DNA from 3 places in the Sagittula sp. SSi028 genome. Region 2 is predicted to be linked to each of the others. Evidence: riboswitches for the same ligand, from Rfam matches in the RefSeq annotation. Region 2 holds a riboswitch; each other region holds the start of a gene.

Region 1 (4,133 bases), on a different contig from region 2:
TGGGCAAAGCGGGCGAATTGCAGATGCGGGTCGCGCGTGCCCGGCTCTTTGAAGGATACCACATCACCCGCCAGTGATCCGTCGACCTCTGGCAGGACAACATGCATGGCGAGGTCTGCGGGCGACAGGCCGCGCTCTGCCTCGGCCCAGGCGCTGCGGGTGGAGGTCGCCAGCGTGCATTGGAAGACCGGCGCATCCACCGCATCCAGCGGCGTGGTGCCATCCGCGCCCTTGCCGGAGAACGCCGTGGCGTTCAGGATCGCCGCCGGTTGCAGCGCGGTGAGCTGGCCGTAAAGCCAACAGGCGGATTCAGGCGCCTTGAGCGAGGGGACAAAGAAACAGTGCACCGCATGGCCCCGAGCGGTGAACTCGGCGGCCAAGGCGCGGATCGGGTCCAGATCCGCCGCCACAAGATAGGAGCGGTAGAACACCAGCGCCACGGGTTGATCGGTCGCGGCATCCTGTGCTCCAAGATCCGGCAGCACCGCGCCTGTGTCCGGAGACCAGACGCCATGCGGTGGCAGGGATTTGGCCCCCATCACCGGCCCCGCATACAGCCCCGCCGCCAGCGCAAGCTGCGCCAAGGCCGCCTGTGCCGCCACGGTGCCGCCGCTGTCGCACAGATGCTGCAGCCGACGCAGGGTGGATTTGGGCAGGGTGGAAAAGTCGTCCAGACGCGTATCCTCGCGCCCGTCGGCGGGCAGCACCGCGAGAGCCATGCCACGCGCCTGCGCCAGCGCAAACACCTGCTGCAGGCCGTAGGACCAGTAAGGCACCCCGCCGATCAGCCGGATCAGGATGCCCTTTGCACCCGCAAGCGTCTGTTCGATGTAGGTGTCGACGGAGAGCGGATGTTTCAACGCCGCCAGATTGGCCAGCCGCAGCGTGGGCATGCGGCCGTCCGGGCCACCCCCGCGCCGCCAGCCCTCGGCAAAGGCCCCCAGATCACTGTCAGAGAAGGACAGCACCACAAGATCCGCGGGCGTCTGCCCCAGATCCTGTGGTGTGTCGGTCTCTTCGAGCCCGTGGCTTTCGCGAAAGATGACGTGCATGGGATGCCCTTAGCAACCTCGGCGGCAGGTGGGTTGAAAACCCACCCTACGCAGGCGCGGTTTCTGCCCCGAGGATGGCGTGGATTTCGGCGACCTTGATGTCGTCATGCTCCCCGATCACCACAACGCGGCTGCGGCGCGGCTCGTCCTTGGCCCAGGGGCGGTCGTATTGGTGGCGCACCCGCGCCCCCACCGCCTGCACCAACAGGCGCATCGGCTTGCCCTGCACGCTGGCGTAGCCCTTGACCCGCAGGATGTTGAGCTCGTTGGCGAGCCGTTCGATCGCCGTCACCAGCGCCTCGGGGCTTTGTTGTTCGGGCAGCTCGACCACGATGGAATCGAAATCGTCATGTTCGTGATCGTGGTGGCCGTCGTGATGGCTGGGGCGGGCGTCCATGTCATCCTCTGCCGCCGCTTCAAGCCCGAGGATCACGCGCGGGTCCACCACGCCCTCGGCGACTTCGACCACGGGCAGCGGGCGGGGGGCCTCGGCTGCGATGATCTCTTTAGCACGCGCCACGCCCTCTGGCCCGGCGAGATCAGGCTTGGTCAGCAGGATAATGTCGGCGCAGGAGATCTGATCCTCGAACACCTCGGACAGCGGGGTTTCATGATCGATGCTGTCATCGGCGATGCGCTGTGCGTCCACCGCCGCCACATCGGGGGCAAAGCGACCGGCGGCCACGGCCTCGGCGTCAGCCAGCGCAATCACGCCGTCCACCGTGATCTTGGAGCGGATATCGGGCCAGTCGAACGCCTTCAGCAGCGGTTTGGGCAGCGCCAGACCGGAGGTTTCGATCAGGATATGTTCGGGGCGCGGGTCCAGCGCCATCAGCGCCTCGATGGTGGGAATAAAGTCATCGGCCACGGTGCAACAGATGCAGCCGTTCGCCAGCTCCATGATGTTCTCGGCAGGGCAATCGGGGATGGCGCAGGATTTCAGGATGTCGCCGTCCACGCCCGCATCGCCGAATTCATTGACAACCACCGCCAGACGCTTGCCGCCCGGGTTCTGCATCAGATGGCGCACCAGCGTGGTCTTGCCGGAGCCCAGAAAGCCCGTGATCACGGTGACAGGCAGTTTTGCAAGATCGGTCATGGGTCAGTCCTTTGTCGCAGGGGGAATACGCGCCACACAGTTGCGCTTGAAATGGTCGGGACGTTCGCGCCACGGGATCAGCCCGTCCGTCGTCGCGTGATAGCGCGCCGCGCCGTCCAGCAGCATCGGCGCATGGGCCGCGTCGTCGAGATTGCCATAAACGTAGGTCCAGCGGTCCCCGCCCCGCAAGGCCACAGTGCAGCCGGCCTCGCAGTTTTGCAGGCATTCCACCGCCGTCACGCGCACGCCTGCGGGGATATCACCGCCCGTCAGCGCATCATACAACGCCTGCCCGGGGCGGCGGTCGTCGGCGGGCACCTCGGACTGGCCGCGGCATTTCACACAGACCAGCAGTTCGACAGGCGCTGTGGCGCGGTTCTCTGCGTCCTTGGCGGCTTCGATGACCGTGTCGGTCATGGCGTCCTCATTCGTTGTCGGCGCGCGGCAAGGGGATTGCTGGCCATTGCGAAAACGGCCCCGCATGCTCCCCCGGATCACCCCGCCCGGTTGCAATTGCCCGTGCCCGTGTCACGGCGGCTGGCAGGTCTCCCGGCTTGCGGAACAACGGCCTTGGGATCAAGGCCGAAACGGTGCCCGACCTTCCCGACGCCGCGTCGCGGGCATCAGTGGTTCGGACCCTTTCCGGTCACGGTCGCGGGGGCGGCTGTGCTTGACCCCGCGTATCGAGGCTGCACATTCCCTTTTCACCTGTTAGAGACAGGCACCAGCAAAAGGCAGATGCGCCGGAACACCGGCTCTTGTCAAGGAAAGGACGCGCCATGACAAAGGATGTGACAGAGGCCGACGCCGCCCGCCACGCCGAGAAGATGAAAAAGATCAAGGCCGCGCGCGACCGCATGATGGCCACCAAGACCGAGGAAAAAGGCCTGATCATGGTCCATACCGGACCGGGCAAGGGCAAATCCTCCAGCGGGTTTGGCATGATCCTGCGGTGTATCGCCCACGATATGCCCTGCGCCGTGGTGCAATTCATCAAGGGCAACTGGGTCACCGGCGAGGCCGAGATGATCCGCACCCGTTTCGCCAAAGAATGCCGGTTCTTTATCTCCGGCGAGGGCTTCACCTGGGAGACGCAGGACAAGGAGCGCGACATCGCCGCCGCGCAAAAGGGCTGGGAGATCGCCAAGCAACAGATCCTTGATCCCGAGATCCGGTTCGTGCTGCTCGATGAGATCAACATCGCGCTGCGTTATGATTATCTCGACATCGACGAGGTGGTCGATTTCCTGCTGCATCAAAAGCCCGAGATGACCCATGTCTGCCTGACCGGGCGCAACGCCAAACCCGAACTGATCGAAGCCGCCGATCTGGTGACCGAGATGACATTGGTCAAACACCCCTTCCGCGACGGGATCAAAGCACAAAAAGGTGTGGAGTTTTAAGCCGCTTTGATGCGGCGCGCTGGCCCGTGAACCGTCACGGGCTAGCTTTGTCGCGACACAGACGAGAGGCCGCCCCATGTTCAACACCGATCTGCACGACGCCACGCCAAAGCACCAGGAGGTCTATGGCTTTTACGAACGGCTTTACACCACGGTCGATTTTCTTGCGGGGCTCGCGTTTCTTGTGGGGTCGGTTCTGTTTTTCTGGGACAGCACGCAGACCGTGGCCACATGGTTGTTCGTGATCGGCTCGGCCCTGTTTGTGGCCAAGCCCGCCTCGCGCTTTGCCCGCGAATATCATCTGGCGCAACTGCCCCTGCCCGGGGATGATGGCTGATCTTGTTGTTGCGGGCGAGCGGGCGTATCACCGCTCGGATTGATGACGGGAGGGGCGCGCCATGCCAGCTTTGATGATGCAGGGGACCGGGTCCAACGTGGGCAAATCGGTGCTGGTGGCGGGCCTGTGTCGCGCGGCGCGCAGGCGCGGTTTGTCGGTCGCCCCCTTCAAGCCGCAGAACATGTCCAACAACGCCGCCGTGACCGCTGACGGGGGCGAGATCGGGCGGGCGCAGGCCTTGC
Region 2 (4,133 bases):
CAAAGACCAGTTCGCCCGGAAGCGGCGCGTCCTCTTCTTCCTCAACAGGCAAGTCCGGGATCGGGTTTTCGTCGACGACATCACCATCGTCAACCGTATCCTCGCCGCCATCATCGATAACGTCATCTCCGACGTCGGGCATATCCAGATCAGGACCCTGATCCGGCAGACCGTCATCGTCGTCGTTGTCATCATCGGACCCGTCCCACAGGTCCCCGATGCTAGCCAACAGCATCATTGGCAGCAAAGTCAAAAGTAGCATTAAACAGTCCCCCGAATAGTAACCCACGGCAAAAGTAAGGCAACGTTGTCAAAGTTTTGCCTAAAACTGTACATTCTACCAGTGTTTTCTGTCTGACGTCGGTGCAAGCGCCATTGCGCCGTCAAAAGCGGCGACAATATCAAAGGTTACTCAAGGATTGTTTCGCATGGGTGCGAAAAAACAATCTGCACGTGGATTTGATTCGACTACGCCGCCTCTTGCAGGACCGCTTGCAGCGCGGTCTCAAGCACATCGATCCGCGCATCCGGCCCTTGGGCCTGCGTCGACAAGATCTGGCGCCATTTGCGCGCACCAGGCTGGCCTGCGAACAGGCCCAACATATGCCGCGTGACCTGATGCAGACGTCCGCCCTGCGCAATATGATCCGAGATATAGGGCAGCATGCCAGCCACGATCTCGGCGCGGCTTTGCGCGGGCGCCTCCCCCCACAGGCTGTCCGCCCCTCCCAGCACATCCCATGGCTGGTGATAGGCCGCACGGCCGATCATGACGCCATCCAATCCATCATCCAGAAACGCTTGCGTCTGCGCCAACGTGGTGATCCCGCCGTTGATCGACAAATGCATGGCAGGGAATTCGGCCTTCATGCGCCGCACCAGATCGTAATCGAGCGGTGGAATATCGCGGTTTTCCTTGGGCGACAGTCCCTGTAGCCACGCCTTGCGCGCATGCACCGTCACCCGCTGGCAACCCACTGCCTGCAGGCGGGACAGGAAATCGGGCAAGACATCCTCAGGCGTTTGATCATCCACGCCAATGCGGCATTTGACGGTCACCTCGACATCCACGGCGTCCTGCATCGCGGTGACGCAATCGACCACCGTTTGCGGATGCTGCATCAGGATCGCACCAAAAGTCCCCGACTGCACCCGATCCGACGGACAGCCGCAGTTCAGGTTGATCTCGTCATAACCGGCCTGCGCCCCCAAACGCGCCGCCTGCGCCAGCTCTTGCGGATCAGACCCCCCAAGCTGCAAGGCGATGGGATGCTCCTGCGGGCTGTAGTCCAGCAGGTGCAACGCCCCCCCCCGCACCAATGCAGGCGCGGTCACCATCTCGGTGTACAACAACGTGTTGCGCGACATCAGCCGATGAAAATACCGGCAATGCCGATCGGTCCAATCCATCATGGGTGCGACGGAGAGGCGAGCGGCGCGTTGGATGTTAGCCGACATCGGTTTGGTTTGATCTGCGTGCTTGGTCATCTGACCCGTCATCCTTGAATATGGCGGCGGTATTGCCTCGCATTCAGGGGCAAATGCAACCATTCGCATTCGTGCATCCCGGACAGATGCGCCCAATCATCAAGGGAACCGCGCGGCCCCGCCCTAGGCCCCGCCCTAGTACATAGGAGGCCCCGCCTAACATGTCATGACCGCTTGCGAAAGCGTAGCGCCACTGGCATCCCAAACCGGCGCCGCTGCGGCAAAATCGCTGATCTGTTGTTGACCCACAGGCCGCGCATCTGGCAAAGGTGTCGCATGTCCGGTTTCGGGTTCACCCCCGAAAGCAATAGGGAATGCCGTGCGGCCCGTTGGGCCAATGCGGCAACTGCCCCCGCAACTGTAAGCGGCGAGCACGGCTGACATGCCACTGGGTCACACCCGGGAAGGCCAGCCAAATGCGTCGACCCGCAAGTCAGGAGACCTGCCGGATAGCCCCCTGTGGAAACGGGGGTATCGTTGGCGTCGGGGTGCGCGCCGGATACGACTGCCGTTGCAGGCAGGATGTGTCTGAGGTCCCCTGATGTCGTTCACGCATGCGTGCCGGGGATGGCACGCCGGAACAAGGACTTGGACGTGAAACACTTTGCCTTGGCGGGTCTGCTCGCCGCCGCCCTGCCCGCAACTGCGCAGGCGCATTTCCTGCTGGAATACACGACGGACACCCTGATCGAACGGCCCGGCGACGTGCCGGTCAAACTGGTGTTTTGGCATCCGTTTGAAAACGGCCATGTGATGGAGCTTGCCCTGCCGCAGGCGTTCTACATGATCCACAACGGCGAGAAGACCGATCTTTTGCCGGGGTTGGAGCCGATCACCTTTCAAGGCGCGGACAACGAAGCCTCTGCTTTTCTGGGCCATGTGCCGGTGAAACGGTCCGGCGACTACGTGCTGGTGACAGAGCCGCAGCCCTACTACGAGGCGTCCGAAGACATCTACATCCAGCAGTTCACCAAGGCCTTTTTGAACCGCAACCAACTACCCACCGATTGGGATCAGCCTGTCGGCCTGCCGACAGAGATCCTGCCGTTGAACAAACCCTATAATGTGATCGCGGGCTCCACCTTTACGGGTCAGGTTTTGTCGCAAGGCCAGCCCGTTGCCGGTGCCGAGATCGAGATCGAATACATGGCCGCCGAGCCGGACATGGACAGTTCCGCTGCGTCCCAGCCGACCGTGTCGCCTATGCCCGGCGGATCTGTCGTGGCGATCTCTGATGCGAACGGGTATTTCAGCTTTGGTGTGCCGAAGGCCGGTCACTGGGGCTTTGCCGCGCTGGGATCGGGCCCAGAGACCGAATACGAGGGCAAAGACCTAAGCCAGGATGCGGTCATCTGGATCCGCGCCTGGGACATGGAGTAACGCGGAATGCACATCGTCGACGGAGCCCTGTCCAATCCGGTGGTGATCGCGGGCGCACTTGCCGCCGCAGGTGGCGTGGCCGTGGGGCTGCGCGCCCTAGATCTGGAACGCATTCCCACAGCCGGGGTTCTGTCGGCATCTTTCTTTGTGGCCTCTTTGATCCATGTGCCGATTGGTCCGTCCTCTGTGCATCTTGTGCTGAACGGGCTGGCGGGGCTGCTGCTGGGCTGGGCCGCCTTTCCGGCGTTGTTTGTCGGGCTGTTGCTGCAAACGGTGTTCTTCGGCTTTGGCGGGCTGACGGTTCTGGGGGTGAACGCGGTCAACATTGCCTTGCCTGCCGTTCTGGTCGGGCTGCTGTTTGGCCGTCTGATCGGACGGGGCACAGCAGTGCAGGGCGCGGTCTGGGGCGCGCTTGGCGGGGCATGTGCCATTGCGGTGACCACCGCGATGGTGGCGCTGTCGCTGGCACTGTCGGGGGATGAATTCCTGCCCGCCGCGCGTCTGGTCTTTGTGGCGCATATTCCCGTCATGGTGATCGAGGCGGCGCTGACAGGCTTTGCCGTGCTTCTCAGCCGCAAGGTCAAGCCAGAGCTTTTCGCCCGCGAGGTCAGCGTTTGAAACATATCGCTCTGATTGCCCTGCTGTCTTGCGCGCCCCTGCCCGCCTTGGCCCATAAAGTCATCGCCGGGGTCTTTGCCTCTGGCGACGTGATCGAGGGCGAACTGGGCTTTTCCAACGGGACCATGGCCGCCGACACCCCTGTGGCCGTTACCACCCCTGACGGGCGCGTTCTGGGCGAGACCGTGACCGACGCTGACGGGTTTTTCACCTTCCGGCCCACCGAGGCAACCGCCCACAGGTTCTATGCCGATCTGGGCGCAGGCCATGTGGCAGAGGTGATCATGCCCGCCGAAGAGGTCGCCGCCATTCTGGGGCAGCCGGTCCCGGTCACGCCCGTGCAAACGGCCTCTCCCCTCCAAACCGCCGACGCGGCCCCGCTGACCGAGGCGCAAACCCGCGCCGTGGCCGAGGCCGTGCGCGCGGAAATCCGTCCCCTGCGGCGTGAAATCGCGGCCTATAAGGAGCGCAACGATCTGCAAACCATATTGGGCGGCATCGGCTATATCTTTGGCCTGTTCGGTCTGGGCTTCTACATCGCCGCACGGCGCAAGGTGGACGGCTGATGGCGCATGTTCTGGGCAATGCCGAGGCGACCCTGTCCCATGTGGCCACCCCGCGCCACAGCGGGCTGATTGCACCGCTCG
Region 3 (4,133 bases), 440 kb from region 2:
ACAAGGACCATCGGCTCGGGGTAGTCGGCCAAGCCCTGCGCCAGCTCGTCCAAGGCCACAGCGCGGCCATTGAGATCCAGCGCCTCGGCCCCCAGCCGCAAGAAAACCGGCTTTTGCGTCGGATCGCTAGTCGCAGCCCCCGCGCCGCCCGCTGCCAGCTCGACCTCCGCGAATTTGGAAAAGGTCGAGGACAGCATGAAAAACAGCAGCAGCAAAAAGATGACATCGATCAACGAGGTCATCGACAGCTTGCGGCGGGCCGTGCGCTTACGCATGGACGGCCCCGGTCGGGACATCTGCCGCCACCCGCTGACCCGACGGCGACAGCACCGCCCGCAGCGCCTGCCCGGCCAGAACACGCTCTTTGTCCATACGTGCCTCGAACCAGCTGAGCACAACGGATGTGGGCATGGCCACCGCAAGACCAACCGCAGTGGTCAGCAGTGCGACCCAGATGCCGCCGGCCAGAATGGACGGATCGACCTGGCTTCCGGCCTCTTGCAATGCCTGAAAGGCCGAGATCATGCCCAGAACGGTCCCGAACAGACCCAGCAGCGGGGCCAACTGCGCCACGCTGTCCAACAGGCGAAAGCCGCGCTCCAACCGCGCAAAGCGGGTTTCGGCCTCGGCCTCCAGCCGTGCGCCATCGGTCTGCCCTGTCATGGCCATATCGACCACAGGGGCCAGATAGCTGCGCGAGCGGCCCAGATGCGCGCGCGCGGCGGTGCAGTCGCCCTGATCCCAAGCGGCCACCGCCGCGCCCAATTCGCGGTGACGGCCCACGCCTGCGGACGCAAACTGCCACAGTTTATACAGAACAACCGCCAGCACCACGACCGACAGCGCGCAGAGCAAAACCACAACCGGCCCGCCCAGATCAGCGATCCGCGTGTAGGTATTCACCACCAGATCCATCATCCCAACACCTCGATCCCGATGCGTGACGACACGGACAGGCCATCGGTGCACAGATCCGCGTCGCCTTCGGCGCTGCAGGTTTGCGCCCCGTTGAACAGCACTTGCCCCAGATCCTCGCAGCTGGTCTGGCCCACCACGAATTGACGCACGCGCGGGCGCAGCGGCGGCAATGCGCCGAAATCGAACAGCGTCAGACGGTCAACGCCGCCCTCGGCGTCAAACAGCACGGTTTCGAACACCGCCTGATCGATGGCCGTGTCATGGCCGTTGAGAATGAGAAAGCTCATCTTGCAGCCCGCCTCCTCAGAGGTGGCGGCGTTCAGTTCAATGGTCAGCTTGCCTGTGGCGTCCTCTTGGGCGGCCAGCGAAGTGGCGCAAAGACAGGCAAACCCAGCAAGCGTCATGCGCAGGGCCATGGCGTCCTCCGGTCGGAATATTGATGAGGTGGCTGGCATTGCATGCTTGCTACATGGATACGCGCATACCAGCCCTGTGGCGGGCGTCAAGGTTAGTTTATTAAAACGCTCGGATATGCGGCGCTGGACAGGTTTGTGCGACCGTGGCAGAGTTGCCGCGATGGTGCCTTGCCCTTCAGGGGCGGGCTGAAAAGGGAATGTGGTGCGGCCCAACGGGCCAATGCCGCAACTGCCCCCGCAACTGTAAGCGGCGAGCGCCCCGAGACAACCACTGGACCATCGGTCCGGGAAGGTTCGGACGCGCAACGACCCGCAAGTCAGGAGACCTGCCATCTCCACCTCATGCGTCGCATCGGGTGCAGCAATTTTGATGTTCGGGCGGGTGGCCCAACGGATTGCGACGGTGGCTGACCACGGTTCGGCTTGCCTGAAGCATCTTCGTGGCCCCCCGTTCTTGGCGCGGAGGGCGCGATGCAGTTGGAACAAACATTGACGAAACTCGATGTGGGGGTGCTGCCTCCGGATCAGGCGCGTGATCTGGGGCAGATGGGGTATATGCAATGGCTGGGCGCCCTGCCCGCCTGCGCCGACTACCTTGCCGAGGCACGGCGCGCGCGGGCAGTTGCGCGTCCATTGGCCCCGGCCTCGCCAGCGGTGGCTGTGTTTTGCCGCCTGCTGTCGCTGTCGATTCAGCAGCCGCTCCGCCCGTTGCCTATGGTCAAAACCGCGCCCAAACGGCGTGGCGGGGCGCGGGCACGGCGGCTGCAGCTTTAGTCGTCAAAGGTGCGCGGCGCGGGCTGGCCTGTGACGCTTTCCCAATGGGCATCGGCGCGTTTTTCAAAGGTTGCCGCATCGCGGGCATCGCTTTGGTAGAACGCGCCGCGCGGCACGCCCTCCACATAGGTCTGCTCGACCCAGCCACGCGGGTCCTTATGCGGAAAGCGGTATCCGCTGTGCCCCAAGGCCTTGGCCCCCGCATAATGGGCGTCGCGCAGATGCAAGGGCACCGACAGTTGCGGGTGGCTGCGCACATAGGACAGCGCAGCCCCGATCCCGCGACAGGCGGCGTTTGATTTGGGCGCGCGGGCAATATGTAGCGCCGCATGGGCCAGAATGATCTGCGCCTCCGGATAGCCCACACGCTCCACCGCCTCGGCGGCGGCAACGGCGGTTTGCAGCGCGGTGTTGTCGGCCAGCCCGATGTCCTCCGACGCGTGGATCATGATGCGCCGCGCGATAAAGCGCGGGTCTTCCCCTGCATGCACCAGCACCGCCAGCCAGTACAAAGTGGCATCGGGATCAGAGCCGCGCATGGATTTGATAAAGGCCGAGGTGATGTCGTAATGCTGATCCCCCGTGCGGTCGAAATTGACCGGCGCTGCGGCATAGACCTCTTCGATCATCGCCTCTGTGACCGCACCCGTATGACCGATGGACAGGCTTTCCAAGGTGGTCAGCGCGCGTCGCGCGTCGCCGCCCGACCGTCCGGCGATCAGGGTGATCTGCGCCTCGGTCAGCGCGATATCAATGCCTTGCGCGGACAGATGCGCCAAACCGCGCCGCACCACCTGCACCATATCCTCCAGCGTCAGCGGTTCGAGCTTGAGCACCTGAGACCGCGAAATCAACGCCTTGGGAATGGCGTGATAGGGATTTTCCGTGGTCGCGCCTATGAAATCCGTGGTGCCTTCCTCGCAAATGGTCAGCAGGTCGTCGGCTTGGGTGGCGGACAGGCGGTGCACCTCGTCGACGAACATCAGGATCGGGCGAATGCGCGCCTCGTCCGCGATCTTGCGAATGTCCTGCACACGGACACCGGCGGCGTGCAACACGCGGAACTCCTTGCCCAGCATATTGCCGATGGCGCGCGCGATCGAGGTCTTGCCAATGCCCGGCGGGCCGTACAGCAGCACGCTGCCCACCGCATCCGCCGCCACACGCCGCCGCAGGATCGACCCTTCGGCCACCAGCGCGGTCTGCCCGATCACCTCGTCCAATGTGGTCGGGCGCAGCACATCCGCCAAAGGTCGGCGACGGTCCGACGGTGCGGCATCGAAAAGATCCATTCAGCGGCTCCTGTGGTTGTGCCGCCTGTCTATCGCAAAGCGGCCGTGGCCCACAATGGGAAGCGGATCAGCGGTGATACCGCATATAGGCGAAGGCGTGACCATCAGGTGCCCAGCACGGCACGTTCAGGCTGCCCTGCCCACCATACAGTTTTTCTATTGTCACGGGGGCACCGCCCTGCGCCGGCATCAGCCGCAGTTCGACGTCCATGCCGAACGGGTGACCTTGGGTCCCTTCGGGATAGCTGAGGTACAGCACATGAGCGCCATCGGGGCTTGGATGGGGAAACCATTCGACGCGGTCGCTGTGCGTCATCTGTTGCAGGCCAGTCCCGTCAGTGCGGATGCGCCACAGGTCCGAGGCGGGCCCGCCGCGCGCGCTGTTGAACCAGATCCACGCCCCATCGGGGGTGTAATCCGGTCCGTCATAGTGATGGGCCGATGTGACGAGACAGCGCTCGTCCCGTCCATCGGCGGCGCAAGTGAAGATCCCGAACTGCCCGTCACGCACGGCGGTATAGGTCATGCGGCGCCCATCCGGCGACCAGGCGTGAAACCAGCTTGGAACATTCGGCGTGATCCGGTCCACGGAGCCTTTGTCCAGCGTCAATGTGTAGATGCAGGATTTGCCGGTATCCACCTTGTCACAAAAGGCAATTTTTGTCCCGTCCGGCGACGGGCCGTGGTCATTGTTCAACCGGTCATGCCGTCCGGTATCGATCTGTGTCAGCGC

The links. Region 2 has a riboswitch for cobalamin ahead of ACN5AZ_RS00115 (DUF4198 domain-containing protein). Riboswitches for the same ligand answer to the same signal wherever they lie in the genome.
Region 1: linked by a shared signal. The riboswitch ahead of ACN5AZ_RS07440 (DUF1636 family protein) and the one ahead of ACN5AZ_RS00115 (DUF4198 domain-containing protein) in region 2 are both predicted to bind cobalamin.
Region 3: linked by a shared signal. The riboswitch ahead of ACN5AZ_RS02175 (hypothetical protein) and the one ahead of ACN5AZ_RS00115 (DUF4198 domain-containing protein) in region 2 are both predicted to bind cobalamin.

What each region holds. Positions count from the first base shown of each region.
Region 1 covers NZ_JBLZNC010000003.1:262,142-266,274, reverse strand. The annotation lists gene cobN (cobaltochelatase subunit CobN) at 1-1,052, opposite strand, end outside; gene cobW (cobalamin biosynthesis protein CobW) at 1,099-2,151, opposite strand; gene ACN5AZ_RS07440 (DUF1636 family protein) at 2,155-2,568, opposite strand; cobalamin riboswitch at 2,673-2,895, opposite strand; gene cobO (cob(I)yrinic acid a,c-diamide adenosyltransferase) at 2,931-3,554, shown strand; gene ACN5AZ_RS07430 (YrhK family protein) at 3,631-3,891, shown strand; gene ACN5AZ_RS07425 (cobyric acid synthase) at 3,953-4,133, shown strand, end outside.
Region 2 covers NZ_JBLZNC010000001.1:20,327-24,459, reverse strand. The annotation lists gene ACN5AZ_RS00125 (calcium-binding protein) at 1-238, opposite strand, end outside; gene dusA (tRNA dihydrouridine(20/20a) synthase DusA) at 469-1,488, opposite strand; cobalamin riboswitch at 1,753-1,953, shown strand; gene ACN5AZ_RS00115 (DUF4198 domain-containing protein) at 2,083-2,868, shown strand; gene cbiM (cobalt transporter CbiM) at 2,875-3,486, shown strand; gene ACN5AZ_RS00105 (cobalt ABC transporter permease) at 3,483-4,052, shown strand; gene cbiQ (cobalt ECF transporter T component CbiQ) at 4,052-4,133, shown strand, end outside.
Region 3 covers NZ_JBLZNC010000001.1:455,840-459,972, reverse strand. The annotation lists gene ACN5AZ_RS02190 (ExbD/TolR family protein) at 1-275, opposite strand, end outside; gene ACN5AZ_RS02185 (MotA/TolQ/ExbB proton channel family protein) at 268-918, opposite strand; gene ACN5AZ_RS02180 (hypothetical protein) at 915-1,334, opposite strand; cobalamin riboswitch at 1,479-1,683, shown strand; gene ACN5AZ_RS02175 (hypothetical protein) at 1,806-2,108, shown strand; gene ACN5AZ_RS02170 (replication-associated recombination protein A) at 2,105-3,400, opposite strand; gene ACN5AZ_RS02165 (hypothetical protein) at 3,468-4,133, opposite strand, start outside.